DNA from 3 places in the Sediminibacillus dalangtanensis genome. Region 2 is predicted to be linked to each of the others. Evidence: riboswitches for the same ligand, from Rfam matches in the RefSeq annotation. Region 2 holds a riboswitch; each other region holds the start of a gene.

Evidence for each region. A riboswitch is a leader RNA that binds a small molecule or an ion and turns the genes downstream of it on or off. The one in region 2 is predicted to bind S-adenosylmethionine.
Region 1: linked by a shared signal. The riboswitch ahead of ERJ70_RS01105 (iron-containing alcohol dehydrogenase family protein) and the one ahead of ERJ70_RS13580 (methionine ABC transporter ATP-binding protein) in region 2 are both predicted to bind S-adenosylmethionine.
Region 3: linked by a shared signal. The riboswitch ahead of ERJ70_RS17820 (PLP-dependent aspartate aminotransferase family protein) and the one ahead of ERJ70_RS13580 (methionine ABC transporter ATP-binding protein) in region 2 are both predicted to bind S-adenosylmethionine.

Annotation. Positions count from the first base shown of each region.
Region 1 covers NZ_CP046956.1:189,676-199,823, reverse strand. Annotated here, with positions in the region: gene ERJ70_RS01120 (ABC transporter substrate-binding protein) at 188-1,525, opposite strand; gene ERJ70_RS01115 (arabinan endo-1,5-alpha-L-arabinosidase) at 1,780-2,850, opposite strand; gene ERJ70_RS01110 (family 43 glycosylhydrolase) at 2,866-4,026, opposite strand; SAM riboswitch class I at 4,258-4,359, shown strand; gene ERJ70_RS01105 (iron-containing alcohol dehydrogenase family protein) at 4,452-5,540, shown strand; gene ERJ70_RS01100 (carbon-nitrogen family hydrolase) at 5,572-6,366, shown strand; gene ERJ70_RS01095 (DUF4064 domain-containing protein) at 6,427-6,840, opposite strand; gene ERJ70_RS01090 (ABC transporter permease) at 6,868-7,815, opposite strand; gene ERJ70_RS01085 (ABC transporter ATP-binding protein) at 7,802-8,704, opposite strand; gene thiD (bifunctional hydroxymethylpyrimidine kinase/phosphomethylpyrimidine kinase) at 9,004-9,804, opposite strand; gene ERJ70_RS01075 (hypothetical protein) at 9,826-10,148, opposite strand, start outside.
Region 2 covers NZ_CP046956.1:2,696,855-2,707,002, forward strand. Annotated here, with positions in the region: gene ERJ70_RS13550 (cysteine desulfurase) at 1-688, opposite strand, end outside; gene sufD (Fe-S cluster assembly protein SufD) at 688-1,995, opposite strand; gene sufC (Fe-S cluster assembly ATPase SufC) at 2,013-2,798, opposite strand; gene ERJ70_RS13565 (YuzK family famiily protein) at 3,053-3,193, opposite strand; gene ERJ70_RS13570 (MetQ/NlpA family ABC transporter substrate-binding protein) at 3,437-4,294, opposite strand; gene ERJ70_RS13575 (methionine ABC transporter permease) at 4,390-5,058, opposite strand; gene ERJ70_RS13580 (methionine ABC transporter ATP-binding protein) at 5,048-6,073, opposite strand; SAM riboswitch class I at 6,190-6,303, opposite strand; gene ERJ70_RS13585 (TlpA family protein disulfide reductase) at 6,473-6,889, shown strand; gene ERJ70_RS13590 (hypothetical protein) at 6,886-7,212, opposite strand; gene ERJ70_RS13595 (thioredoxin family protein) at 7,763-8,068, opposite strand; gene ERJ70_RS13600 (toprim domain-containing protein) at 8,140-8,487, opposite strand; gene gcvH (glycine cleavage system protein GcvH) at 8,673-9,056, opposite strand; gene ERJ70_RS13610 (arsenate reductase family protein) at 9,190-9,546, opposite strand.
Region 3 covers NZ_CP046956.1:3,633,034-3,643,181, forward strand. Annotated here, with positions in the region: gene cls (cardiolipin synthase) at 1-1,279, opposite strand, end outside; gene rarD (EamA family transporter RarD) at 1,582-2,499, shown strand; gene ERJ70_RS17790 (DUF3231 family protein) at 2,677-3,183, shown strand; gene ERJ70_RS17795 (CAP domain-containing protein) at 3,582-4,424, shown strand; gene ERJ70_RS17800 (RNA polymerase sigma factor) at 4,591-5,154, shown strand; gene ERJ70_RS17805 (anti-sigma factor family protein) at 5,155-5,595, shown strand; gene ERJ70_RS17810 (hypothetical protein) at 5,592-6,698, shown strand; gene ERJ70_RS17815 (hypothetical protein) at 6,695-7,534, shown strand; SAM riboswitch class I at 7,701-7,811, shown strand; gene ERJ70_RS17820 (PLP-dependent aspartate aminotransferase family protein) at 7,950-9,716, shown strand.

The DNA of each region.
Region 1 (10,148 bases), 1.6 Mb from region 2:
TAAAAACATCACTATTATTTATAATATGTACGTATAAGTTATATAAAGTATACCTAAATGGATTGAATTTATCAACAGTTTTTTTACTTTTCAAATAAAAGGTGAGGGTTTTCGTCAATGTTTTACCTTTCCAATAAAAAAGAGAAGCAGAGCCCTTTTTGCCATGCTTCCCTTTTACGCCTTTACTTTATTGTTGCTGCCTTACATACTCTGCTAAATCCTTCAGACCTTCCTCTGGACTCTTCGACTGCTGTCGCAGCACATTTTCCGCAGTGTTACTGTTATATTCTGTAGCAACATCCGGCGTTTTTTCTGTAATATTCAATGTGTTAATTTCATCGCGGACATCCAGAAGGACATCAAAAATATTATCACCAAAGTAATCATAGTACTTGTTGTCTTCGCGTACTACTTCACTTTCCCAAACGTCCCAGCGCGGAGGATCAAAACCAAGCACTGTCCACAACTTTTCACTGCCTTCTTCCGAGAGCTTCGCGTATGCTAAAAATTCCTTGGCCAGGTCCGGGTCCTCTGACTGGTTGGTAACTACTGTACCTGTTCCACCCATTCCTGCGGAACGGTTGCCGCCTTCTTCCCAGGCAGGCATTGGACGGATTGCTATCTTACCTTTCAAATCAGGCATGCTGTCAATAAATCTTCCCATATACCAAATAGGAGCAAGAATTGACGCAGCACCACCATCGTTCATGTATCCATAAAATTCTTCAGACTGGTTCATTCCACCCGGTGTTATTTCCGCAATTTTTTCCTTATAGATTACATCATGCAAAAATTGCAGCGTCTCTGTATTGACCTCGTTATCAATCGTTACGTCTCCATTTTCATTGAAAAAATCGGAATTTCTCTGCGAAACAATTGGCCAAAAATCCATCAGAAAATCAGTTGTACCAACATTCCACATAACAGCATCTGTATTTTCCGTTACTTTTTTTCCTGCTTCGACATAATCGTCCCACGTTTTAATCGAATCAATATCTACCCCGGCTTCCTCCATGATTTCTGTATTGTAATACATCACCGTAGCGCCCACATGTGTGGGAACACCATAGTAGTTTCCATCCTTCGCATACAATTCAAAACGTGAAGTAACTGCTTGATCCAGTACAGGCTCAATATACTCATTCATTGGTTCAAGCTGCGGTTCTCCCTGCATATAGTTCGCGTAACGTCCTAATTCAATGTCTGCAATATCCGGAGCACCCTTTCCTGATTGTAGCGAAAGAAGAAGATTGTTATGCATCTGGTCATAAGGATACGTTTCTGCCACAAGTTTGATTGGCCTATCCGGATTTTCTTCATTCCATCTTTCCGCAGCATCCCTAAATAAGTCAACGTGCTGACCGACAAACGTCCAATAGGTCAACTCTGTAGCACCTTCCAAATCACCACCTATCACTTCTGTCTCTTCCGCTTCTCCAGAGGCCTCTTCCCCTCCCCCACCGCACGCGGCGAGTAAAAGAACAATCAGTCCAATAATGATGGATAACAAAGTCTTTTTTTCCATTTTTTTATCCCCTTCCCCTTTTTAAATCGCTTACATTTCTACACATAAAAAATCGCTGAAATGACTGGCTGCGTTACCAATGACTTAACTTGTATGAACAATATGATAACGCATACATTTTACTTTTATTACAAGCTTTCAGAGGCACCCAACTCCATCAAGTATTCTTCGTTTATCTGAATATTAGCACCTTTCCAATAACTCGTCAATAAGTTTGGTCGATATTCTGGGTAACTTATACGTATAATTTTCTCTCAAGAGCTTTTCGAAGGCTTCTTTTCTAAATATGGCCATCCATCACGCCAGGAAACTCCCCATATCTGCATACGGATAATTCCTCCAGCATTTCCGTCATAGTAATGATGAACCATATAATCAATACCTCTGTCTTTCAGAAAGTCCTGGCCGCCCGGACCGATTTGGTTGTCCAGATTTCCCAGGATCACTTCTCCTCCTCCTTCTATCAAAGGGACACCATTTTGATCAACGTATGGCCCTGTAATCGACTCGGATCGTCCGACAGCAATTTTGTATGTACTGCTAAGTCCTGCACAGCAACGATCCCAGGAGGTAACCAAGTAATAGTAATCGCCCTTTTTGAAAATAGTTGGTGCCTCAATGGCATTATGTTCAGTTGTTGATGCTCTGCTTGCCAGTGTATATACTGGTCCTGTCGGCGTTGTCATATTCTGCAACTCTTGCAAATGGATACCGCTGAAATGGGAACCGAACACCAACCACCACTTTCCGTTGTCATGAAATACCATGGGGTCAATCGCGTTATACTGCTCCTGCCCCGGAGTAGAAGTCAGTACCGGCCCCTTGTCTATCCAGCTTTCAGGATCTTCAGGAGTACGTGTTGTGGCAACACCTATTGCAGAACGATTCGTACCAAAAGTGGAAACAGCATAATATAAATAAAAGGTATTCCCCTTTTTCACAACGTCAGGTGCCCATAAATGACTTACTCCATACGACTGCACCCAATCGGGTGCTGGTACTTCTCCGATAGCTTCCCAGGGGCCGCCTATAGTTCCGTTCGACTTTCGCAAATATATACCGCCCGGGTCGTCCGGGGTTCTGGCGATACCCGTGGAAGCGACATAATAGGTGCCGTTATCTTTAAATAAAGCCGGATCATGAACAGGGTCATCGACCACCCCTTCGACGTAATCCCCAATATCTCCTGACATCGGCACTTTACCAACGGGCGGCTTTCCATTTGCCACCACAACCTGTCCATCGCTCTGATCTTCAACTCCATAGGAAAACGCCGCGAGAACAAACAAAGCCATCATGAATAAAACGATTCTTTTTTTCACCATGTAACCTCCTGCTTTTTATCTCACGTAAAGCCTGGCCTGCACAGTGTCAGTAGGCAACGTCACTTTTTGGCCAGGAATCCCAAAATAAGGCTTCCCGTCCTTTTCCCAAAACAACTGTTGTACTCTTGCATGGCGATTATGGTCATATAGAGGATTCCCAGTGATGTGCTTGTATGGACGAGCATGATAGACAATGAAGTCAATCCCCTTATCATCTACAACGAAACTGTTGTGACCTGGTCCATATTCCCCGGTTACCTCTGATGATTGAAAAACAGGCTCTTTTTCTTTATACCAAGATTCTTTCTTAAGAAGGTCACTGTCCGATTCTGCTGAAAGCAGTCCCATCGCATAGCGGTCATCTGTAGCGCTTGCTGAATAGGCAATAAATACTTTCCCATTCCGTTCAAGAAACGCAGGGCCTTCGTTTACATGAAACCCTTGTTGCTCCCATTCAAATTCCGGTGTGGCCAGTAAGACTTGCGGTCCCACGATAGTCCAGGGATTTTTCATCTTCGCAATATAGAGGTTGGAAATGGTATCATTGTTTACCTTTTGCGCCCAAACAAGATAGCGGTCTCCGTGATGCTCAAAAGTTGTAGCATCGAGTGAAAAGCTTTGGAAATCGGTGTTTATTGCTCCTTTTTCGACCCATTCACCTTCTAATGGATTGGCGTCTGAACACTCTAGAACGTACGGACGAATCGCCCATATATCCTCTTGATCACCGGCTGCAAAATACATATACCATTTTCCATCAATGAAATGTATTTCCGGAGCCCAAATATGCTCTGACATTATCCCACTTTCATGTTTTCTCCAGATTACTGTTTCTTCCGCAGTCCGAAGCCCTTCGATTGTCTTTGCTCTTCTTAAAACAATCCGATCATAAAGCGGATAGGAACCGGTAAAATAATAGTAGCCATCTGTATGTTTAAGTATATAAGGGTCTGCTCGTTGTTCAATCAATGGGTTGACAAACGATGACTCAACTATTTTTCCGTGAATGGTATGCCATCCTGGGGTGGAATACATTTCTTCAGTTATCGTCTCCCACTGTACACAAAAATCCCCGGTTACTCCTCCTTCCATCTCCAATTTCACTGTTCCGGGTAAAACCGGTTCCATTCCTGTTTTCGTTTCAACTGTAAACGATTCCACTGTTGGATTTTTCATTTTCTCCCTCCTTCTTTTTCCATTATACACTCGGTTATTCATACGTACAACTATGATATTTTAGTTAATATACATTTATACGTACTTACGTATTACAAGTAGAAATGATGCCAACTCTTACAGTCTTCTGGCTAGAACTTTACAGGCATTACAATAGAGCAGGAACAACAGCCTTTCTTGACAGGATGTACTCGTGGTGGGATAATGCAAGCATCTATAGAGAATCTTATACTCTTATCAAGAGAAGGTGGAGGGAATGGCCCTGCGAAGCCCGGCAACCGGTGAATAGACTCACACGGTGCTAAATCCTGCAGCACTGCTGCAAGATAAGAGGAAGAGCCGGCACGCAACCTCTTCCTTTTGTGGAAGAGGTTTTTATATGGAGATGGATTATTGTTATATTAATAGAAAGCGAGGTGCTTACATTGAGTTCAATCCAAGTGCAAGGTGCTCCTGCCATCTATCATTGTTATCAAGGGGTATTGGAATTACTTCCTAAAAAAATTGCGGAACAACGATTTTCCCGCGGGCTGCTGCTGCATGGCGTGAAATCATGGGAAGCAGCGAAGCGTCACTTTGTCGATCCCGGAGTGCCGCTGACCTACCTATCTTATCATCATGAATGCACCCATGAAGAAGCCGGCCGGATTGGCAAAACAGCTCTTAAGGAAAATTCCGAGTTCATTATCGGAGTAGGCGGGGGGAAAGTTCTGGATTTGGCAAAAGCAGCCGGAAATCAAACAGGACTGCCAGTGATTTTGATCCCGACCTTGGCCTCGAACTGTGCAGCCTGGACACCGCTTAGCGTATTTTATGACCAGGAGGGGAACTTCGAAGAATACATTGTTTTTCCTCGAAGCACCTGGATGGTGCTCGTGGAGCCGAACATACTGATCGAGTCGCCATCTTCCTTTTTACGTGCAGGAATCGGGGATACTATCGCCAAATGGTATGAGGCTGACGTACTAACACGCGATCTTCCGACAAAAGCGATTCCCTTAGAAATCGCGTTGCAGGCTGCCCGCCTTTGTCGGGATACTTTGCTTACAGAAGGCACGGAAGCACTGAAGGCACTCAAAGCCGGTTCGGTCACTGATTCATTTAAACGGACGGTTGAAACCATCATTATGGCCGGAGGAATGGTGGGAGGTTTCGGGGATCAATACGGACGCATTTCAGGGGCCCATTCCATTCACAATGGATTAACCCACTTGCCGGAAACCCATTCGATTCTGCACGGAGACAAAGTTGCCTATGGTATTTTGGTTCAATTAGCGTTAGAAGGGCGACCGGATGAAATCAACAGACTGCTTCCGCATTATCGGGAGCTGGGGCTGCCAACAAGCTTGTCCGATTTAGGCATTGAACCGGAACGGAAGGGTGCAATAGAAACGATTGCCGCTGCCGCGACAGCGCCGGGAGAGTCGATTCATTTGATGAATATAACGGAAACACATCAGGTGGCAGACGGCATTCAACAGCTGGAACAGTGGCTGGAGAATGCGGCTCCGTAATCGGCAATAAGGAAAGGGGACCGGACCATTCATGAAGCAGACCTACGCACTAATCCAAATGGACATCGCTTTCGGTGATCCGCAAACCAATTTCCGGCATGCGGAAGAACTAATTAGAGAAGCGGTGGAGAAAAGAGCACCAGATACCATTCTGCTGCCGGAGCTTTGGACAACTGGATATGACTTGACACGCCTCGATGAAATCGCTGATGAAGATGCCAATGTGACGATTGCATTTCTGAGCAGATTGGCAAAGGAACTGGACATTAATATGATAGCAGGCTCGGTAGCCAATCGAGTGGACGAAGCGACAAGCAACACCTTGCTAGTAGTTGCCCGGACAGGGGATATTATCAAGCAATATAGCAAAGCGCATCTGTTCCGATTGATGGACGAGGAAAAATATTTAATAGAAGGAAACAGCGACGGAACTTTTGTATTGGAAAACCAAAAGAGTGCAGCGGTTATTTGCTATGATATCCGTTTTCCGGAATGGATCCGGACGCACATGCTGGATGACACAAAGGTTCTCTATGTCGTCGCTGAATGGCCGAAACAGCGCATTGATCATTGGCGGGCTCTCCTGATCAGCAGGGCTATCGAAAACCAATGCTTTGTGGTTGCCTGCAACCGCTCCGGTTCTGATCCTAATAACGAGTTTGGCGGAAATTCCATGATTATCGGCCCATGGGGAGAAGTTCTTGCAGAAGCAGGGCTGGAGGAGACGATTTTGACGGGAACCATTGATTTGGAGGAAGTAGAGAAAATCAGAGCGACCATTCCGATATACAGCGACCGTCGGACTGACTTATACAAACTGAAATAAGTGAATCTCAAGCAGAAATAAAGCCTGGATAGCATCCAGGCTTTGTGATAATATCATTATTTAGGCCGTTATCGTTGTTTTAGGCTTCCTTACCAAGGCCATAATACCAGCAATTAAGTACAACACTGCCGGAATCAGACTCATTCCCATAAACAAGACGAAAGACAAAACAGCGGTGATAATCAACATGATTCCTGCTGTTTTTGGCTTTTTATTGCCTTTCAACAATACGATGGCTACAATTCCCAGAATAATGGCCAGCAGCGAAATAATGATCAAGTACCAGCTACCGCCGGAAATCATTTCAGAGATGCTTCCCATATTCTCCATACCCTGTTCTGCAAACATATTTTCCATTTCCTGTACAAAATCATCGTTATTTTTCAACGTCATTAGCGTTATCCCGAAAAACGTGAAAAGAGCATACAGGATAGCCCCGATAACCCCAAGTACAATTTCTGCCGTTCGTTTCATTTCCAATTCCTCCTCTTTTTGAATTCTTTAGTGTCCCGCTACGTCCCGTTTTGTGAAAAACAACCAGGACAGGACCATGAAAATAACATAGTAAACGATCAGAACACCGATCGAAAATGACAACGTCATGCCTTCAATCAACGGTGTTCCTCTAAAATACTGCTCCAAGTTTGTGTTTGCAAACAAAATATATTTGGCCCAATCGTATTGCATGAAAAAGCCTATGATCGAGTTCCCGGCCATCATCAGGAAAATCGCAAACCCAATCGCCAAGCCGCTGTTTCGGAAAATCGAGGAAATCATAAATGCAAAAGTGGCCATCATCACCAGATTGATCAATTGCAATCCATAAGATCGGCCCATCTCTGCCCAAGCAGCTATTTGCGTATAATCACCTTGGTTTTGGATCACCAGCAAAGGGTTGGCACCATTGACCCCAAAAAATACCGCCCCGGTAATCCAGGAAAACACAAGCAAAAACACAAGCGATGTAAAGGCAAACAACAAAACAGATGCATATTTAGCAAACAAGATTTTTGTCCGGGCAACCGGCCGGATCAACAAAAGTTTGACCGTTCCCCACCGAAACTCGTGGGCAATGATGCCTGCTGCTACAATGATGGTGAATAGACTCAACAGAGCGGACAACATCACATTTTCCACCACAAACTGCCACGCATCGTACTCTAAAGGTTTAATGTCATTGTCCAGATAATAGTTGTTTTCCTGTATCCCCCAATGATTGGCGACATCCTCCTCACTGCTTCCCTCGGCAATTTCGGCATTTTCCTGCTCCAACTGCTGCCGCCAGTCATCACCATACTGTGCTTCGTCCACATCTCCTACTGTTTTACCGAGAATGGCTACACCAAGGATGATAGCTGCAAGGATGCCGAACATGATCCAGGTAGACTTTCTGGCAAAAAGCTTCGCTTGCTCGTTATAGACGAGCCTGAAAAAATTACTCAATCGCATTCTCCCCAATCACATCTAAAAATTTATCTTCAAGTGTCGAGCGTTGCACTTGTACACCAAATACGTCCACTTGCCCTTGTACAAGACATTTTACAATGCTCGGAATTTCCTCACGTTTCGCTGTCAGTTTGATATGATCGCCTTCCATGGTTGGTTCGAGCTGTAACGTCTGGCGCAGAAGCTCGTTTGCCCGGTCAAGCGGCACAGCCTCAATATGTATCATATCTTCGTCTGTTTTTGTCAGCGCTTTGACTGTTTCGATTGCGACAAGATCCCCGTTTTTTATAATGCCGATGCGGTCGCACATCATTTCTATTTCGGAAAGCAGGTGACTGGAGACAATGACGGCCACGTTTTCTTTTTCCGCCAAAGTCCGGATATACTGACGGATTTCTCTAATGCCATGCGGGTCGAGTCCGTTGGTTGGTTCATCTAAAATCAAAACCGACGGTCGATGCAACAAGGCTTGGGCGATACCTAACCGTTGGCGCATTCCAAGAGAGTATCTACCGGCTTTTTCGTGAATCGGCTTCTCCAACCCTACTAATGAAACAACTTCCTTGATCCGCTCCTCGGTAATGCCAGGCATCATTCTTGCATAATGGAGAAGGTTTTTCCAACCGCTCATGAAGGGATACATTTCCGGGTTTTCCACGATTGCTCCCACATGTCGAATAGCATCCTTGTAGTTGGACTTGATACTGCTGCCTTTGATCAACACATCCCCTTCGCTGATTTTCATCAATCCGACCATCATCCGGATTGTCGTTGTTTTTCCTGCTCCATTTGGTCCAAGAAAACCGAACACTTCGCCTGGGTTTATATCAAACGTCAACCCTTTGATTATTTGCTTTTTACCGATATCTTTCTTTAAATCGATTAACTTCATTGCCGGCTCTACTGCCACTTACTGGACACCTCCATTTGTAATGCGTTCTTCTTTCATGTACGTATCTGCCTTTCCAGAGGTTTCATTAAAAATGACTATTTCCTTCAACCGAAAGGAAAGATAGCTGGGTTCCGAGATTATTGATCAAACGTTTGTTTAAGAAAGGGAGAAATGGAGGCACATCGACGTTGTATCTTTTACATGCAAAAGGATGCATCTACTAAACATTTGATCGTTGCAGCGCAATTCTATCTTTCGCTAAAGCAAATAATCACACCTGTCTCCACCCTTCGCGTCTTTTAGCGAGGCTGGTGTTTTCTGTATGCCGCGTGATAAGTCGAACCTATTCCTTTGCCAAAATCGAGGGCATGCTCGATCGCCGCAGTGACATATGCCTTGGCTGTATCAACCGCCTGCTCCATCGTTGCTCCTTTAGCCAGCTCAGCGGCAATCGCTGCCGAAAAACTGCAGCCTGCCCCGCTCGTGTGAATGGTATCGATATGCGGCTGCTTCCACTCCTTAAATTCGCTCCCATCATACATGATGTCGACAGCATCTTCCTTCCGAGCACCCCCTTTGATGATGACATAATCCGAGCCAAAGCGATGTAGCGCTCGTGCGGCATGTTTCATCTCTTCCTTGTCGGTAATCGGGCCGCTCTCCAATATTCTTTCGGCTTCATGCAAGTTAGGGGTGATAACGGTAGCAAGTGGAAACAACCTTTTCCTCATTTCATCAATTGCGTCATCTTTTAAAAGCTGCGATCCCATTTTTCCGATCATGACTGGGTCTACTACCAAATTTGCGGGTGGATGTTCCTCCAGAAGACGGGCAACCAGGTTGATAATTTCTTTCGTAAACAACATCCCGGTTTTGACAGCATCCACTCCGACATTTTTTTTTGCTGTATAATACTGTGCTTCTATCGCTTCCAACGAGTTGGTGAACATTCCTTTACTCGTCACCGGATTATTGGCGACAATAGCTGTAATCGCGGCCATGCCATAGACGTCCCGTTCCTGAAATGTTTTTAAGTCGGCCTGGATACCTGCACTGCCTTGCGCCGCAGATCCAGCAACCGTCAACACTCTTGCAATCATATTGAAACCCCTTTCCATTTTTTAATTCCCTTTTTCATCACGCATCAGTACGTTCACTATCGCACCTGCACCAATAGCAAAAACAGTCGCGAAAAAGTAGTTAAAAACCTTTCCATATAGGTACTGTTCCACCACAACGAACAATAGATAAACAATCCCGGCTGTCAGTAATGTCACAGCTGTCCGATATCTCGGCACGCCTTTTCTTATGTATCTTAACTCGACTAAAAATACAACAATGCCTATCAACAGGATAATGAGTGCTCCCACCGCCATTTCCGTGGTCAGATAGCTAGTGACACCAAAAACAATCAAGAAAGTCGGCAGGATCAACGGCAATATAT
Region 2 (10,148 bases):
CTGTAGGTCCGCACATCTTATGGCCAGAAAAAGCATAGAAATCACAGTCCAAATCCTGTACGTCCACTTGCATATGCGGAACACTCTGGGCACCATCCACCATCATCACAGCACCATGCTGATGGGCGACAGCTGCTATCTCCTTGATGGGATTGATGGTTCCAAGGACATTGGATACATGCATAACAGCAACAATTTTTGTGTTGTCCGTAATCGTATCCTTCACGTCCTCCATCTCTATTGTACCATCCGGTCGCAAGGGCAAATATTTTAAGTTTGCCCCTGTGGCCTTTGCAGCCTGCTGCCATGGAATGATATTGCTATGATGCTCCATTGGCGTCACGACGATTTCATCGCCTTCCTTCAGGTTGGCCCGTGCATAACTGTATGCCACTGTGTTGATCGACGTGGTGGTACCGCGTGTGAAGATTACCTCTTTCGTACTAGAGGCGTTTATGAAGTTCCTTACTTTTTCCCGGGCGCCTTCATATTTATCCGTAGCCCTTGTTCCCAAGGTGTGGACCCCCCGGTGGACGTTGGAATTATCCTGCTTGTAGTAATCTTCCACAGCCTTGATGACAGAAACCGGTTTTTGGGAAGTCGCCGAAGAATCCAAATAAACCAATGGATGGCCATTTATCTCCTGATTCAAAATCGGGAACTGTTCCCTAATGGCTTTTACGTCCATTAATATACTTTCCTTTCAATTACCTCTGTCAACTGTTCTCTTACCGCTTTGATTGGAATCTGTGTAACCACCGGAGCAAGGAAACCATGGATAACCAGACGTTCTGCTTCCTGTTTAGAAATACCGCGGCTCATCAAGTAGTAAAGCTGGATCGGATCGACCCGGCCTACAGATGCAGCGTGACCAGCCGTAACATCATCTTCATCGATAAGAAGAATCGGGTTCGCATCGCCGCGGGCATCCTTACTAAGCATCAATACACGGGATTCCTGTTCAGCATTCGACTTAGAAGCACCATGCTCGATTTTCCCGATACCGTTGAAAACAGAGGTAGCACTGTCTTTCATAACCCCGTGCTGTAGAATGTAACCATCTGACTGAAGACCATGATTAACAATTTTCGCTGTGAAATTCTGCGATTGTTTACCGCGTCCGACAGTCACTGTCTTTGCGTTGGAAACGGAATTATCACCGATGAGATGCGTGATATTTTCCGATACAGTGTTGCCGTCATTCATTTGGCCGAGCGCCCATTCAATTACTGCATCTCGGTAAGCAACACCTCTCCGGTTGATATATGCTGTTGTACCCTGCGCAAAGTTATCAACCGCTCCGAAAGAAACCTTGGCATTATCATGAGCGATTACTTCCGCTACGATATTGGCTACTGCTTCCTCTTCTTGATTATGCGAAATATAATTTTCCACATAAGTAAGGGAACTGTTTGCTTCTGCTACGACAATGACATGATTGAAGGAAGCCGCTTCAGCATCCTCCTGCCAAAAAATCGATTGCAAAGGCGCTTCGACATGGACATTTTTCGGCACATAAACAAACACCCCACCGTTCATCAAGGCTGCATGCAGTGCTGTCATGCGGTTTTCGTCCACCCCAACAGCATCTTTCATGAAATAGCGCTGGACAAGTTCTCCATGTTCAGCCATTGCCGTATAGATATCGGTAAGGATAACGCCCTGTTCCTTAAGCTCTGAGGACAGGGAAGCATACGCTACCGACTGGTTGCGCTGAATGACCAGATTCTGGTCTGTGTTTTCCAAATCAAGGAACACTTTAATTTCTTGTGGAAGCTCCTCCAAAGACTGAATCGGCTCTCCAGCTGCCTCATGTTTGAAATTGGAGAAATTCCAATTCGTGATATTCGTTTTATCCGGTTTGGGCATTGGCAGCGCAGCAGCTTTTTCCAATGCTTGAAGGCGTAATGACTTCATCCATTCCGGTTCTTTATGCTTTTGTGAAAACTGGCTGATATATTCTTGATCGTATGGCAGTTTTGTTTCTACAGTCATGGTACCCCTCCTTCCTGTTACGCTTCTTGCCCTACAGTTTCATCTTCAATGCCTAATTCTTCTTTAATCCACTCATATCCTTCTGCTTCCAAACGCTGTGCAAGCTCAGGACCGCCGGATTTAACCACTCTTCCCTGCATCATCACGTGAACTTTATCCGGTGTGATGTAGTTCAGCAGTCTTTGATAGTGCGTGATAATCAAACACCCGAAGTTATCATCACGAAGTTTGTTGATTCCTTTGGAAACAACCTTCAGAGCGTCAATATCCAAACCGGAGTCGATTTCATCAAGGATTGCAATTTCCGGTTTTATCATCATTAATTGAAGAATTTCATTACGTTTTTTCTCACCGCCGGAAAAACCTTCATTCAGATAACGCTGCGCCATGTTTTTATCCATTTCCAAGTAATCCATTGCTTCGTCCATCTCTTTGATAAACTTCATCAAGGAAATTTCGTCGCCTTCTTCACGACGCGCATTGATGGAAGAACGAAGAAAATCAGAATTTGTTACACCACTGATTTCGCTTGGGTATTGCATCGCCAAAAACAAACCAGCTTTAGCTCGTTCATCGACTTCCATTTCTAGTACGTCTTCCCCATCGAGAAGAACAGACCCCTGGGTGATTTCGTATTTTGGATGTCCCATTATAGCGGAAGCCAGCGTTGATTTACCAGTTCCGTTAGGACCCATCACAGCGTGGAATTCGCCACCCTTAATTGTCAAATTAACTCCCTTAAGTATTTCCTGGTCTTCAATCGATACATGAAGATCCTTTATTTCCAATGTTGAACCTGCCATAACAATACCTCCAGTTACTCTTTATTAATGCTGGAATGGATTTACATCCATTCTCAATTTATTCTCATTACAATCTTATATCATTTCGAATCTATTATCAACATTTTCAAATTTTCGATTAGCTAATGCCCAACAACCGTTAACTTCTCGTATTTATGCCCATCGCTCTATCTATAATGTAACATAAATCCCCTGCCGCCAAAAACAAGCAGCAGGGGATTTAGCCTTAATTTTTATTTGTTTCCACCGTTATATTATCGATGGACTTGCCGTTCAACTTCAGCGACAACACGGCGGCTCTGCCGATAGCTGTCTTCTCTTTCTTTTTCAACCTCGAGTCTCTTGTCAAGCTTTCTTCCATACTCCGCATAACCAATTCCATGGTTCTGCTGCATGGCCTTCTCCATCTCTGAGGTATAATTCAGACCTATACCACTGTCTGTGATAATGAATCCTTCCTTTCGGTGTTGTTATATTTTCTAACAATCAAATTGTATCACGGATTCATTACCCTTCCAAAACGGCAAATAAACAGGAAAATACTTTTCTGCACTGCTATGTTCCGCCATACATGGCATAAATCATCCAACTTCAATAATGTTGGGGATTTCTGCTGATTCCGGCTGTTTTCAGAAAAATCAATCTGCCGGAGTAGCTGCTGGGACAATCGCTCCATCATAATTCTCACTGATGAAATTTTGGATTTCTTCTGATTGCAATACTTCAACCAGCTTATTTAGTGCTTCATTATCTTTATCCTCTGAACGGACTACTACCTGATTGACATATGGAGACTCTTCGCCTTCCATAAAAATGGCATCTTCCGTTGGTACTAAGCCCGCTTCTAATGCATAATTGGTGTTGATCGCAACTAGTGTATCTTCTTCTGACTCATACATTTCAGGTAGCGTAGCAGCATCCACGTCCGGTGAAAAAGTCAAATTCTTTGGATTTTCCACAATGTCGTCCGTTGTGGCACTAACTTTGTCTACACTTTCATCCAGTTTAATCAAGCCGTTTGCTTCAAACAGGCTGAGAATACGTCCATGGTCGGCTACAGAACGGCTGATGATCACTTCTGTTCCTTCTGGTATCTCATCGATGCTGGAGATGTTCTTGGAGTATACACCCATCGGCTCGACATGAACACCGCCTAGGCTGACAAAGTCATATCCGAATTCGTTAATCTGATCTTGCAAATATGGCTTATGCTGAAAATAGTTGGCATCGATTTCGCCATCCTCTAAATCCTGGTTAGGTAAGACATAGTCCTGGTATTCTTCAATCGTAAGGGTAACACCTTGCTCTTCCAGCAATGGTTTTGCTTGTTCCAATATTTCTGCGTGAGGCGTACTGGATGCCCCTACTTTGATTTCTGCTGTTTCGCTTCCCTCACCAGATGTACTTTCACCCGATTCACCTTCATCCGAGCTGCCGCAAGCAGCCAACACTGCAAGGATTGCAGCAGTTAGTAACAAAAATAAGTACTTTTTCATGAGTTCATTTCTCCTTTTTTGGTTATAATTTTGACCATTTCCACCTGCGGTATTGCTACGTTCCGCTACAGGATAACTGTATAATGGAAATTGCCTTATCTTTTATCTAATTTATTTGCGATATAATCGCCGATAAATTGAAAAATAAATACAATTATTACGATTAATACGGTACAGACAAACACCACGTCAAAATCGTGCCGTTGAAAACCGTAAAAGTACGCAAAGTCCCCAAGTCCCCCGGCGCCAATCACTCCGGCAACAGCCGTATAACCGATTAAAGCAATTGCTGTTACGGTAATCCCGGATACCAGAGCAGGTATTGATTCCGGAATCAGAACCTTGAAAATGATCGTGTGCGTTTTTGCTCCCATCGCTTTTGCAGCTTCCACTACACCTTTATCTACTTCCTTCAGGCCGATTTCCACCAACCTTGCATAGAACGGTGCAGAACCGATAATCAATGCGGGCAAAGCCGCTTTCGGACCACGAATCGTGCCGATAAGAAAATCCGTGAACGGGAAAAGCAATAAAATTAAAATAATAAAAGGAATTGCCCGAAAAATATTAACTAGTCCCGCAGCCAGGAAGTTCAGTATTTTATTCTGCCACAAACCACCTTTGGCTGTAAGAAATAACAGAAGTCCCAGCAAGATTCCCAGAACGACCGTTCCTGCGAGAGATATCAATGTCATATAGAATGTTTCACCGATCGCTGTCCAAATATCCTCCATTTTCACGTTTGGAAAAAGTTCACTCAGCATCTGCATCCACCTCCACTTCAACAGAGGTAGTTTTAATAAAGGCAATCGCTCTTGCTATCTCCTCGTCAGAGCCATCCATATGGACAAACAAGGTTCCATATGCCCCTTTTTGTGTTTGAGTTATTTTACCCTGAAGAATATTGACAGCCACATCAAACTGCTTTGACACCTGGCTTATCAACGCCTGATTGGTTGTTTCCCCAACAAAATGAAGCCTGGCGACTTTCCCGCTCTGATAATTTTCCAGTAAATGGAGCGACTCTTCTTGATCCTTGTCCCCCATGACCTGCTCCACAAACCGCTTGGTTACCGGCTGTTGCGGATGCAGAAAAACATCCAACACATCGCCTTGCTCTGCTACTCTGCCAGACTCCATCACAGCGACTCGGTGGCAAATCTTGCGAATGACATGCATCTCGTGTGTAATCAAAATAATGGTTAATCCTAATTTTTCATTAATATCCACAAGCAACCGCAAAATGGCATCTGTCGTATCCGGGTCAAGCGCCGATGTGGCTTCATCACATAACAGCACCTTTGGATTATTGGCCAACGCTCTGGCAATACCGACCCGCTGTTTTTGCCCCCCGCTTAATTGGGAAGGATAGGCATCCTCTCTTCCTTTAAGTCCGACTAATTCTATCAGTTCATCTACCCTGGCTCTCCTTTTTCCCTTCGGAATACCTGCTATTTCCAGAGGAAAAGCAATATTGTCACGAACGGTACGGGACCAGAGTAAGTTGAAATGTTGAAAAATCATTCCTATTTCCTGGCGTGATTTACGCAGCTGTTGCTTTCTCATTGCGGAAATTTCTTTCCCATCAATATAGATTTGTCCTTCAGTCGGATCTTCCAGCCGATTAAGCAGTCGGATGAAGGTGCTTTTACCAGCACCGCTGTAGCCGATCACTCCGAATATTTCACCTTTGCTTACTTCCAAGTTGAGATTATCGACAGCGAGGACATCCTGATGCTTGGCCGGATAAACTTTTTTCAAGCCTTTAATTGTGATCAACTTTCTTCCTCCTCAGCAGTACTTGCCGAACTACCTAATATATCTTTAGCGGGCATTAAAAAACGCCTTTCCGTTCACAAGAGAACAGAAAGACGCAGTAATACTACTTTCACGTTCTCTCATCTGCCAAAGCTCGTTGCTTCGCAGGAATTGGCACCATTTTAACCAGTAAACTGGTTAACGGTTGCCGGGCTTCAAAGGGCCAGTCCCTCCACCTCTCTTGATAAGAGATTGCTATATTTAATTAGGTCGTTCCTTAAGCGCTAAATAGGATTTTAGCATCAGGACAGTAGGGTGTCAAGCTAATTCATTAATAAGAAGTGCAATAATCGTTTTCCAATTTCAGGTATGATAGGATGATGAATGAGAATAACATACAGAGAAGTAAGGAGTGGTGGGATGAAAGCCCCGATTTTTGAGCTTCCGATATTGAATTCGGACAAGACCTATCAACTGAAAAAAGATCTAGGCAAGGTTATCGTGCTTACCTTCTGGGCATCCTGGTGCCCTGACTGTGCAGCAGATTTACCCAAAAAGGAACAGCTATATAAAACCATCAATAAAAAGGATGTAGAAATGCTGACTATAAATGTGACCGGGAGAGAGCGTTCGCCGGATGAAGCAGAGGCATTTCATAAGAATTTTCTGCAGCAGCCCACCTTGGCCGATGAAGGGACAAACGTTTACGATATGTACCGCTGTCAAGGAGTTCCCACTACTGTCATCATTGACAAGCAGGGCAATATTGCGGATAAGTTTGGTGACAAAGCCCCTTTTTTGTCCATCGTCGAAGCACTGGGCAGACAACTTGATTAAGGTAAGTAAAGTAGTGTTTCAAAGAGCAAACAGTCCCTGTACCTTCCCTTCCAGGAGGCAAGGTCAGCAGGAAACGCAGTCAACTTCCGCTCTCCGTTAAACAGTTTCTCCGCTATGTCCTTCTTTACGTCCAGTCGTAAAGATACAGCAGACGAGCTTTGCGGTTCAGCATGTAGTTCAACCATACCAGAATGAATTTCTACCCAAGCAGAGTAATCCTCCACGGTCACAATTATGCCCAAGTTCTTTCGCTCATACAGATGCGACAAATCATCGCGATTTTCCAGGCGTCGTTTCCACTCAACCAAAAGTTGTTCTGACAAATCTACCGCCTCCCTTTTAACAGTAGTTCGCCATCCACTATGTAATTCCTGCAAATAGGAAAGGCACATTGGTTGGAGCGTAAGCATGTGCAATAAAGAGGCCGTGACAAAAGCATGGCCACCAAAGCAAAAAAACGAACGAATCCTAAATACCAATCAAATTCGTTCGGTTATATTTGGATATTCTCTTTTTATCCTGTTGTTTGATGCGTGCTTCGAATCGCTACGGCAAGATACTTCGCTACGTTTTTGTGCTCTGATTTCCTCATGATCAAGGCAAGAATGAACCGTATTCTTCTATTGGCTGATAGGTATCTAAACAGTGAAGAAGACGAAAAATCTCCTGGTTTCCAGGCTGCTTTGCTTTCTATCCGTAACGGCAATAGGCAGAACTAGACAAAACGGTATCCTTTGCCAAGTTAGCTGAAGCCGTGCCCGCTGAAAGCGAAGTACCTTGCCGGAGTGGAAAATTGCACTTTTTTTATGAGAAGGGTAGGCTTTTTGCTCATCAAAAAAACCGAACGAATGGTGAAATCGTTCGGTTTTCATTTTAGTTACGATTCTTTTGTCCTAGGCTCTTTTTATTTCTGTATTTCTGCATCTTTTCTTGAATATGTATCAATGACTGAAAAGCGTAGACTTTTTCCTGCACCCGGCCATTTTCCACTATTAGCAGACAGGGAACACTTTCTACTTGATACGATTGCATGAAACCTGGAAAAAGAGAGGCATTCATTTCATGGAAAAGTGAAACCTCTTCTATTTGTTCTAATACTAATAGCATTTTCTCAGCCATTTTGCATGTCCCGCAAAAAGGTGTATGAATAAACACAAAGCCTTTTGAAAAATCCTTCAATTCGCGTTCATTCTTAATTTGCCACATATGATTCCGTCCCTCTTCCGTTTTGCAAATGGCTTATTCGCCGCTTATAGATAAAGTGGATTCACCGCTATACTTCTGCTCAATAGAGCTGCTGCTAATTCCGCCTCAGGAGTAGCTGCCACTTCCCTAAAGGTTTTATCTACATAGATATGTTCTGCATGAGGAAGTTCGATGGACAATTGCTTTCGCAATTTATGTCCTGCATTATCTTCATCCACCAGTATAAAGACATCCTTATTATCCAAATCATATTCTATCAACAGCTCTTCCAGCCTTTCGACACCCAAGGTACCGTTGGTGCAAATAATTTCGATTTTTTCATCGATTACTTTCTGAATCTGTACCTTGTCGGTCCGCCCCTCCACAATAATCACTTTATCAGCATCATTCATAGCGTTCACCTGCTTTTAGTCGGTAAGTTCAAAACTGCGGCCAGCTTGCTTAACAATAATCCCCTGTCACATTTACGGTAACAAGGGATTGCGTTCGCTCTCTTTAATCATTGTATTGATTATTTCTTATTTGATGCATGGCATAGGCAATATCATAAAAAAGAAGGCTCCGAATACGAAGAGGCTTATTCTTCTTCGATCATTTCCTGATATTGATCTGCATTCATCAGTTCATCGACCTGTGAAAGGTCCTCTGTTTCCACAACGATCATCCACGCTTTTTCATATGGAGATTCATTGACAAATTCAGGGCTATCATCGAGATCTTCGTTTACTTCCACTACTTTACCGTTGATTGGAGCATACAACTCAGATACCGTCTTGACGGATTCCACACTGCCAAATGGTTCGTCCGCTTCAATTGTGTCTCCAACTTCCGGTAGCTCGACAAAGACAATATCCCCTAACTCGGATTGTGCATGGTCTGTAATTCCGATCCGGACTTTTTCCCCTTCCACTTTGACCCATTCATGTTCTTCTGAGTAACGTAATTCCTTTGGTAAACTCATCCTAAAACCTCCACTTTTTTGTTTCCTTCCTTTAGCTTGTCCTGTTGTCCTGTTTCAACTATCTAAAAAGCGAACATCCTTCATCTAATATAGTAGCTCCCCAAGGCAAATTCCAGTGGTTTGCTTCAATAGATTATTTCCACGTTTCTTCATAAACTTCCGGTTTAAAACCGACTGTTGCTTTCTGTTCGGATTCTAAAATTGGCCGCTTTATCAACATTCCATCCGAAGCAAGCCATTCCAGCATTTGATCTTCATCTGCTTCTTTCAATTTATCCTTCAAGCCTAATTCTCGATACTTTTTCCCACTTGTATTGAAGAATTTTTTCGCAGGCTGTCCGCTTTTTCGCACGAGACTTTTCAATTCATTTTTGGATGGCGTTTGTTCCACAATATGTATTTCCTGATAATCGACTTCGTTGTCGTCCAGCCATTTTTTTGCTTTTTTGCATGTTCCACAGTTTGGATACCAGTAAAACTTCAATGACATGGCAGCACCCCCTTCAATTTCTTCCTATATTATCATATCTTGCTGTTATATTTCATGCAAATCTGTCAACAAGCATGTTTGACGGCAGTCTGCTTGAGAGGGAATAAAAATTGGGTGATTTCGAAAATTAAGTTGCGTGTTTTGTTTCGCTTCGTTACTGAATTATCGTCGTAGTAGACAGAAACTGCGCAGTAACCGTGATTGGAAGTTTCATTGCCTATTCAAAAAGAATGGTAACCAACGCTTCGGTAGCATACTTCGCTTTCCGCGGGCACGGCTTCAGCTAACTTGGTAAAGAAAACAGTTGGGGTTCCGTCTTTTCTTCTTCTCTTGGACTTTTTGCTTGTTTTTCTAGCTACATGCAGTCCCAAGTAATTCAAGAGAAAGTCCCAGCGAAGGAAATACCCGAAGACTCCTGCGGGAGGAAAGGCCTCGGTGAGATCCCGCAGAGCGTCAGCTCGAGGAAGCTCACCAGCCGCCCGCGGAAAGCGTAAGGTATTTCCGTAGCGCTGGACTACACCACTACTATACAAAGGCACACGGACTACAAAGGAAGTTACTGCGTAGTTTATATTCTTTATGAATGGTACCTTTGCTTACCA
Region 3 (10,148 bases), 940 kb from region 2:
CCTCAAAGTTTAATTTAAAGCTACGCACATCGATGTTGGCCGTCCCGATCGAGGCTATTTTTTCATCCACCACAATTGTTTTAGCATGAAGAAAGCCATTCTGATAAATGTAAACATCTGCACCTGCTTTTAACAAGTCACCGATATTGGAATAAGTAGCCCAATAGACAAACGGATGGTCCGGTTTATTCGGTATCATGATCCGCACATCGACGCCCGAAAGCACCGCAATTTTCAAGGCGTCTGCCAGGCTGTCGTCAGGAATGAAATAGGGAGTTTGGATATAGATATACTCCTTGGCAGACATAATCATTTTGATATAGCCGTTTTTAATTTGTTCCCATTCCGAATCCGGACCACTGGAAACAATTTGAATTCCCACTTCTCCGGTCGGTTCGGCCGCATAGTACCGTTCTTCATACATAATATCGTGCCTGGATGCTTGATTCCAGTCCAGAATGAAACGGGTCTGCATGTTCCTGACCGCGTCACCGACGATTTTGAGATGGGTGTCACGCCAATAGCCGAATTTTTTGTTGTACCCCAAATACTCGTCACCGATGTTGAACCCGCCAATATACCCGATTTTGCCGTCAATGATGGCGAGCTTCCGGTGGTTACGGTAGTTGATTTTTAAATTGACCTTGGGAATCAACGGTGGGAAAAAGGCCTCGACCTCTGCTCCCGCCGCTTGTATTTTTCGGATATATTTCCTGCTCAATTCCCTCGAACCCATATCATCATAAAGAATCCGTACCTGGACACCCTGTTTGGCCTTTTTGATCAAGGCATCGGCCAACAGTTTTCCCAGACGGTCCCCTCGGATGATATAATATAACAGGTGAATATGGTCTTCCGCTTCTTCAATGTCCTGAAGAAGGGAATGGAATTTTTTTTGGCCGTCCGTAAACACCTCGACACGGTTATCTTGGGTGAGGATGGCATCATCATTGCGTAAATGTAAGTAAAATAAGTCCTTATAAGGAAGAAGACTCTCATCCTTAAATTGAAAGCTCCCCTCTTCCAAAGCCCGCATTTGTGCCTGGACGGCAGTTTTGACGCCAAGTCTGCTTTTGGTATCCCACGTGAAGATTTTCTTGTTACTCAGTTTGCGGCCAAAGATTAAATAAAGAATGAATCCGGCGATCGGTATAAATAACAGCACCATCAGCCACGCCCAAGTAGAGGAGGCATCCCTTCTTTCTAAAAAGACAATAGCCAGTGCCAGCAATATGTTGAAAACCAAAATCGACCCTATTATATAAGGTAATATGATCATGATATCGATCATCATGTTTCTCCCCCCCCCTCCGCCATTATGTAGAAAACACGTTGTGAATGAAGCGATTTGCCAGTCGATAAGGGCGTTAGCAGTGTAATTATACTCTTCTCTCCGTATTTTTCCAAAAACTATTTCTTTGCAAAGCTGTGTTCCTCCCGAAAGAATGCTAACCAATCTTAAATAATTGATTTTTTGGCTCAGGGATTCTAAACTTACTCTATTCACTTTGCTTCTGTTTCTCTATACCTAAGTATATCGGAAAGAACCAATAGAAATTTAAAGAAAAAGAGGTTGACGCAATGGAAAATAACGAATTCAAAGCAGGTGTCCTTTATACGGCCGCTGCTTATATTTTATGGGGTTTTCTGCCGATTTATTGGAAACTCGTGCAAAATGTCCCTGCTGGCGAAATTCTTGCCCACCGGATTGTTTGGTCCTTTGTCTTCATGGCCTTGTTATTGTTCTTTTTAAAAAAATGGAAACCGTTCATCCGGGAATGCAGGCAAATTCTCCGTGATCGACAACGACTGATTGGAATTACACTTGCCTCGATTGTCATCAGCATCAATTGGCTGGTATTCATCTGGGCTGTCAACAGCGACCATGTTGTACAGGCAAGTCTCGGTTATTATATTAATCCGTTGATCAGCATTATTCTCGGAATGGCTGTTCTCAAAGAAAAACTGACGAAATGGCAGCTGGTTTCCTTTTTACTGGCGGCAGCTGGTGTCGTTAACTTAACCATCAGCTTCGGCGTTTTTCCATGGGTTTCGATTCTACTGGCCCTATCCTTCGGCTTATACGGCTTGTTGAAAAAAACGGTCGCTATCAGCGCGATGTTCGGACTGGCGATTGAAACAATGATTGTCATGCCGATTGCCTTGATTTACTTAGTCAGCCGGCAAACTGTTGCGGGGACGGCTCCCGAGGTTTTCACTTCCACCACCGCCCTGCTGGTTTTAAGCGGTATAGCGACAGCTGTTCCATTGTTGTTGTTTGCAAGCGGAGCACAGCGAATCCCTCTTTCGATGGTTGGGTTCCTGCAATACTTCGCCCCCACGCTGATGCTGTTTATCGGTGTATTTCTGTATGGTGAAACCTTTACTCATGCACACCTAGTCTCTTTCACATGCATTTGGGCAGCTCTTGCTATATATACTGTCTCCCGCACCAAATGGTTTCATCATTTAGAGTCGAGGTTCTCACGTAGTTATTAGGACTCCGTATCAGGATTTCCCTAAACCGGTTCCTTTTACCCTTCAAAACGCGGAAAGGGAACCCGTTTTTTCATAAATAATGGTTGCTTCGTCTGCCAAAAGTGGAATTGTCCAGAATAGTTTTCCTGCTATTCGCAAACTATATCCTTGCATGATTATACAGCAAGGAGTGAAAAAATGGGTATTTTAAGTGGAAATCCAAAAAACCAACCGATGCATTATGGTGAAGTATTCGGAATTTGGAGCAGTCTTGCCGGCAGCAAGGGCTTGATCGCCGGTTATCAAACCATGGCGAACCATACCGGCGACCGGGACTTGAAAAAGTTGATTGAAGACATGATCCGGACGATGAAACAGGAAAACGAAGAACTTGAAGAGCTGTTGAAAAATAACGGAATTGCTCTTCCTCCATCGCCACCGGAGCGGGCCAAAGCTGCTTTAGAACAAATTCCTTCCGGCGCAAGGTTCAATGATCCGGAAATCAGTGCGGCTATTTCCCGGGATATTGGGCAGGGACTGGTTGCTTGCAGTCAAATCATCGCCCAATGCATCAGGGAAGATATCGCCATGATGTATGGACAGATCCATATGAGCAAAGCACAATTCGGCGCCCGGCTTCTGCGGTTGAATAAAGAAAAAGGCTGGCTCATTCCGCCACCGATCCATAACCAAAACTTTGAATAAGCATCTCGGGGACAGTCCCTTCCATCGTTACACGATGATAGGGACTGTCCCCATTTTTTATCTCGCTTTGTTTACAAGGTAACAATATCTTTACAAGTGCAGGGCTATTTGTAATATAAACTGCCAATTTTGGAGGCTGTCAATGCGGTTTTCTATGTAAATTTAACCAATTTGACAGCTTTTTTACGTAGAAAACGTCGATTGCCCAATACAATTTTGCCTGACGACTGATCCGGCAAATTTGGTATGATCACAGGGACAGAAATCAGGATAACAGGAATTACATACAAAAGAACAAGCCTCGCCCGTTTGTAAATGGTAAATAGCTCCTCAAATATTACAAAAAAGCCATGCTATGATGGAACAGTAAAACAAAACGAAGAGGAGAGTGTAAGGAAATGTTCAAGAAAGTAACTATGGTAACAGGAATTTCAGCAGCATTACTCTTTGGAGGAGCTTTTTCTTCTTCAGTAGATGCGCATGCAAATAACGCAGACAACCAACAAGGAAAGTCCTACCAAGTCTATTACTCTGTAAATAGCTACAATGGCAAGCTTTCACAAGAAGATATTCAAAGTATGATAGATAAATATTTCAGCAATTACAAGTGGAACCAGAAGCAGCAGCAAGCTCCGGCAAAACAAGAACAAGCACAGCCACAAAAAGCTGAAGAGCCCAAACAGCAAGAGCAGACAAATGAACAGCCTGCAGAACAAAAAGAACAGGAATCTGCAGACCAAAAGCAGCAAGCAGAGGCTCCAAGTAACGAGCAAGCTGAACAAGCTCAAGCACCTCAACAAAACAACAACGAAGCTACAGCTGAAGAGTCCAAGCAAGAACAGACGCAAAATGCAGGACAAGAGCTTAGCCAATTTGAACAGGAAGTAGTAGAATTGACCAACCAGGAAAGAGCCAAGCAAGGTCTTGATCCTTTGGAAATCGATACGGAACTAAGCAAGGTTGCACGCGAAAAATCAGCAGATATGGCGCGTAATGGTTACTTCGACCATAACAGCCCAACTTACGGTTCTCCGTTCGATATGATGAAGCAATTCGGTATCTCTTACAACACTGCAGGGGAAAACATTGCCAAAGGACAGCGTACTCCGGAAGAAGTAGTAAACGCGTGGATGAACAGTGAAGGCCACCGTGAAAACATTCTTAACGGCAACTTCACGCATATCGGTGTCGGCTACGTCGAAAATGGCAATGTATGGACACAACAGTTCATCGGTAAATAATAGACAAGTAGATTTGGACAAGGGCTGCCCCATTCACCGGTGAATGGGGCAGCCCTTTTGAATTGGGGTCAGTCCCTCCCATCGTAATACGATGGGAGGGACTGACCCCAAAAATTTATTATTTTTTTGTAGGGGTTGGGCATGGTTGGTTCGTCTATAAAGTGAAATGGTCAGGAGAGGGGGAGCATCCATTCAAGATGAACTGCTTATCAAGAAAATTAAATCGGGCAATCAACAGGCGCTACGGCTGCTGATCGAGCGTTATAAGCACCATGTATTCAAAGTGACAATGAGCGTGTTGCATGATGAAAAAGCAGCTGAAGATGCCGCCCAAGAGACATTTATCAAGATGGTAGATGCTCTCCCCTCTTACCAGCATCAAGGTTTTAAAACCTGGCTTGGTCGGATAGCTTTCCATAAAGCGATCGACTCCCGTCGGAAACAGCAGCGCATGAAGGAAGATTTCAATGGCCCCTGTCAAGAATATCACCATGGCCAGGTTGACAGTGCGGAGGAACAGGTATTGCTGCGAGAAAGAAGACAACGTATCAGAGAGCAAATCGATCAGCTTCCGGAAAAACTGCAGTTTGCTGTCCGCTGCTATTATTTAGAAGGCATGTCCTATGCCGAAATCGCTAATCAGCTCGATTTGGCCGAAAAGACAATTGAAGTACGGCTGTATCGAGCGCGAAAATGGATGAAAGCCCATTGGAAGGAGGATGATTTTTAAATGATTCATGTTGAAGAGGAATTGTGGCACTACATAGACGAAACAATCGATGACCAGAAACAACAGCAAGTCGAAGCTCATTTGGAGACTTGCCAACACTGTTTTGACCATTACCTTGCATTACTTGAACAATGGGAAACACCAGGGCATCTAGCCGATTCGTTTACCGAAGCAACCATCGACAAAATAAACGTTCAACAAGTACTGCCCAAAAAGGACAGACAGAAAAAAGCATCCTCCACATCCAAGGAAGTAAAAACCATAAGCCATTATTTATTGGCAGCTGGACTAACTATTGTATTAATGGCAAGCGGCATCTTCCAGGGCGTTTTGCATATAACCGATCAAACGAGTCTAAATAGCCGGCCGTCCATGACAGACAGCCTCATGCAAAAAACGGACAGCTGGCTGACGCAACTAATGAAGGAGGAAAATCAATGAATAAATCATCTGTACTTGCTTTCTTTTTAGCGCTTATTCCCGGCTTTGGCCATATGTATCTTGGTCAAAAACGTAAAGGGGTGCTCTATCCGTTACTTTTCTTCGGCACAATAGGCTTTGGAACATTTGCTTATTTCATCTCTGCGTTTAATGGGTTCATTCCTTTGACACTCCTTGGCGCATTTTTGATTTGGGCAGTAAATGTCATCGACATGATTATTACCCTATTGATGCGCAGCAAAGTACAGACTTCCGGTCAGTCGGCCGACACTACTGTTCCGTCTCCGAGTGCGATTGTTTCCCAACCCGAGAATTACAATGAACGATTCACGACGATTTTACTGTCTTTCATTCCTGGGGTCGGCCATTTTCAGCTCGGCTTGAACCAGAGAGGACTAACGTTTTTGGCCGGGTTTTTCGGAGTAGCGTCTATGATTTTCTTTGTTGCCTTTGTCAGCCATCAGGGAGGCTTTTTAATTTTTCTGCTGGCCATGCCGATTATTTGGATATACAGCTTCTTTGACGCGATTCAGCTATTGAATAAGAAACAGAACGGAGAAACATTGGAAGACCGTACCATTATCGAAGATCTGGATCAGTATCGGGAAGAGGGTAAGAAAAGCAAAATGCTAGCCACTATTTTGGCGATTTTCCCAGGGGCAGGCCATATGTATTTAGGATTACAACGAAGAGGCCTGCAGTTAATGGCCGCATTCCTGCTGTCTATCTATGTGCTGGACGTTCTGCGTCTCTCCATCTTTTTATTTTTGATACCGATCATCTGGTTTTTCAGCTTTTTCGATGCCTTGCAGCATACAAACAAAGCGGAACAGGGAGACCTTCAGGACATACCGATTGTCAAGTATTTGGCCAACCATCAAAAATGGCTGGGCATTGCCCTTTTAGCGCTTGGTCTTTTCTACATTGCCGATTCAATCCTGCTGCCAGTCATCGCTGAACAGGTACGTAACGCCTTTCAAATCGACCTTTGGTACTACTACCACCAATATTTTCAAGTATCGGTCGTTTGCCTGTTGCTGATAGCCGGAGGAATCCGATTGATTATCGGGTCGAAACCGAAAAAGGGAGGAAATGAACAATGAAGAAATGGCGGGTAGGATCTATCTCGATGGGTGCAGCACTCGTTTTACTGGGAATGGTCATCATGCTCTCTCAATTTCTCGAATGGGATGCAACTACGGTTTTGCTGGCCTGGTTTCCACTTATCCTTGTTGTTTTAGGAGTGGAAATCATCCTTTACGTCTACTTGTCCCAACAGGAACAGCCAGTAGTAAAATATGATTTTTTATCGATTATTTTTATTACCTGTCTTGGCGGGATTGCCCTTATTCTATTTATTGGCGCCTCAACGGGAGTGCTGGACAAAATAAAAACTACTGTTCAGGCAGAAGATGTCGAAGCAACATTGCCGCCGATCGAAAAACAGATCGATGAAAAAGTGAAAAAAATCGTTTTGGAATCAGCCGAGGGAACGTCGCTGGAGACGAATAACACAGGGGATGTCCATATATTTGGCACCTTCCATTCAAACACGATGAACCAGAAGGATATCAAGCCGGAGGAAATCGCCTCTTTCCATCAGATTGGTGATACTTTATATATTGAAATGCTTGAGGCTCCAACCAGCCGATTCGGCTACGATGTAAGCCGGTTTACTGCGACTGTTTCCATTCCCGGCAACATGGAAACCGAAGTCCGGTCCTGGTTGGATGAAGCCCATCTGAACCTGGCTACAATCAAAAGTGACTGGTCACTAAAAGAGGTTGATCAGGTGTATCTGACTAATACGGATTCGGCCGATGTTCAACTACAGGCAGACAATATATGGCAAGAGAAAGACAGTGACCAAACAGATACATTCGGAAAAGGCACTCACCAGCTCGACATCGAAGCAGCCAACCAACTGCACACCAAATAAATTCTTTACCCTGGTAGAGCATTGGGGGGACAGTCCCTTCCATCGTAATGCGATGGAAGGGACTGTCCCCCATTTCAAAAAATTTTCTTAATGGGGTTGACTCGATCGATAGGGTGATTTATAATTCTTTAAAAGATTGAAATTTCCAACAAATTGAATAATGAGACTCTTATCCAGAGCGGCGGAGGGACTAGGCCCGATGATGCCCGGCAACCTTCAGGCAATGATGCTTGAAAAGGTGCCAATTCCTACAGGTCCATGATCTGACAGATAAGAGGAGGACTCCGGATATACGCCCTCTTCTTAGGAAGGGGGCTTTTCTATTCCCCTCTTTCCAACACAACATTTCATTACCTGCTTCCACGGCCTTAGGTACAATTTTTCCCTAGCATTATCACACTTAGGAGGAATTAAAATGACAAACCCATTTCATTTACAAGGTACCGAAACACAACTGCTTCACGGAGGACAGACACCAGATCCGGCTACAGGGTCCCGGGCTGTCCCGATTTATCAAACAACTTCTTATGTATTCCGCGATACCGAGCATGCGCAAAACCTTTTTGCCCTAGCCGAACCAGGCAACATTTATTCGAGAATCATGAACCCGACTGTCGATGCATTTGAACAACGAATCGCTCTTTTAGAAGACGGCGTCGCAGCGGTGGCCACTTCGTCCGGCATGGCTGCCATTACCCTGTCGATCCTGAACCTTGCCGGGAGCGGTGACGAAATTGTAGCCGACAGCAATTTGTACGGCGGCACCTATAACCTGTTCGTCAAAACGCTCCCTCGCTATGGAATCAATGTCACCTTTGTTGATGCATCTGATCCGGAAAAAGTCCGCGCAGCTATTACGGACAAAACCAAAGCTGTCTTCGGAGAAATCATTACCAATCCCAGCCTGAATGTACTCGATGTGGAAACAATCGCTGCAATTGCTCATGAGCAGGATATTCCATTCATTATCGATAATACCTTCGCCACTCCATACTTAACCAAACCAATCGCCTGGGGTGCGGACATCGTCGTCCACTCCGCGACCAAGTGGATCGGTGGACACGGTACAACAATCGGGGGTGTAGTCGTCGATGGCGGGCGTTTTAACTGGAACAACGAAAAATTCCCTGAGTTCATCAATCCCGATGAAAGCTATCATGGCATTCGTTATGCGATCGACACTGCACCGGCAGCCTTTGCTACGAAGTTACGTGTACAGCTGTTACGCGATATTGGTGCCTGCCTAAGCCCGCAAAATGCATTTTTGCTTTTGCAAGGCTTGGAAACGTTGCACCTCCGTATCGAAAAACATAACCAAAACGCTCAACAGGTCGCCGCTTACTTAAGCGATCATCCAGCTGTGGAATGGGTTGCGTACCCGGGATTGGAAAACCATCCTTCCCATCAGCTCGCAGAAAAATATTTAAACGGAAAAGCCGGCTCGATTATTACTTTCGGCATCAAAGGCGGTCGTGATGCCGGACGACAGCTAATCGACAACATTACCCTTTGGTCGCATGTTGCCAATGTCGGGGATGCCAAGTCGCTGATCATCCACCCTGCTTCTACAACCCACCAGCAACTGGATGCAGATGGACTGAAAGAAAGTGGTGTAACGGAAGAATTGATTCGTCTGTCGATCGGTATTGAAACGGCAGAGGACTTGATCCGGGATCTCGACCAGGCAATCGCCAAAGCTACCGGAACACAACCTACCGTAACGGTTACGAACGAAAAGGCAATCCAGTGGGCGCTTCACTCACCATTCGACCGGACAAACGGACTGCGGCAAAAGACCATTGCCGTACTTGGAATAGAACCCGACGCTGATCTGCCGGTGTATCAGACAGCAGCAAAGTTGCAAAATCTCGGCTATAAAATCATTCCGGTTCATAATGGAAGTGAGCCGATCCTTAGTGAGACACCAGTGGCTAGCCTGTCAGCGATCGAGGATGAAATCGATGTGCTTTATACACAGGACACGCTGGCGGCTGAGGCCATACTGGCAAACGAAAGCCCGATTGAAACAAAGATACTATGGCTCGATTCTCAGGAAACCAGCCTGGATGTCACCGACCAGGCGCGCGTGCAAGGGATTACCGTTGTCGAAAGTCTTTGCCCATATCAGGAAGCGGTAAGACTGAGAAGCGGAGATACGAGACAACAGCCTGTCCACGCTTGATATAGCATGTACCAGTACGAAAAATAAAAGGACTCCCCTCATTTAAAAGCCGCTTGGAATCATCCAAGCGGCTTTTGTATATTGGAATATTAGAGGTATCAGATATGGGGCAACCGGTTTATAATGAATTTATTATTTTTTACCTTTGTATTAAATAACAAATTAAGGTTTTACTAGAAAGCTTTATCTTAAAATAGATCTTTAGCAAAGATCTCATGCTTTAACTTTAATGAAGACATTTTCAAAGTAGAAGATCACTGTACTCGTCTTTTTTTGACAAGGTGAATTTACTCCTTCTAATATCCCCTTCAGGTATTTTTTTACGGTAGGACTTGATATCTTAAGTTCTCTAGGGATTTGATTAATTTGTAGCATCTTCATGAACCCTAATATGCAACATTAATTTTCCTCCATATAAAATAACCAACATAT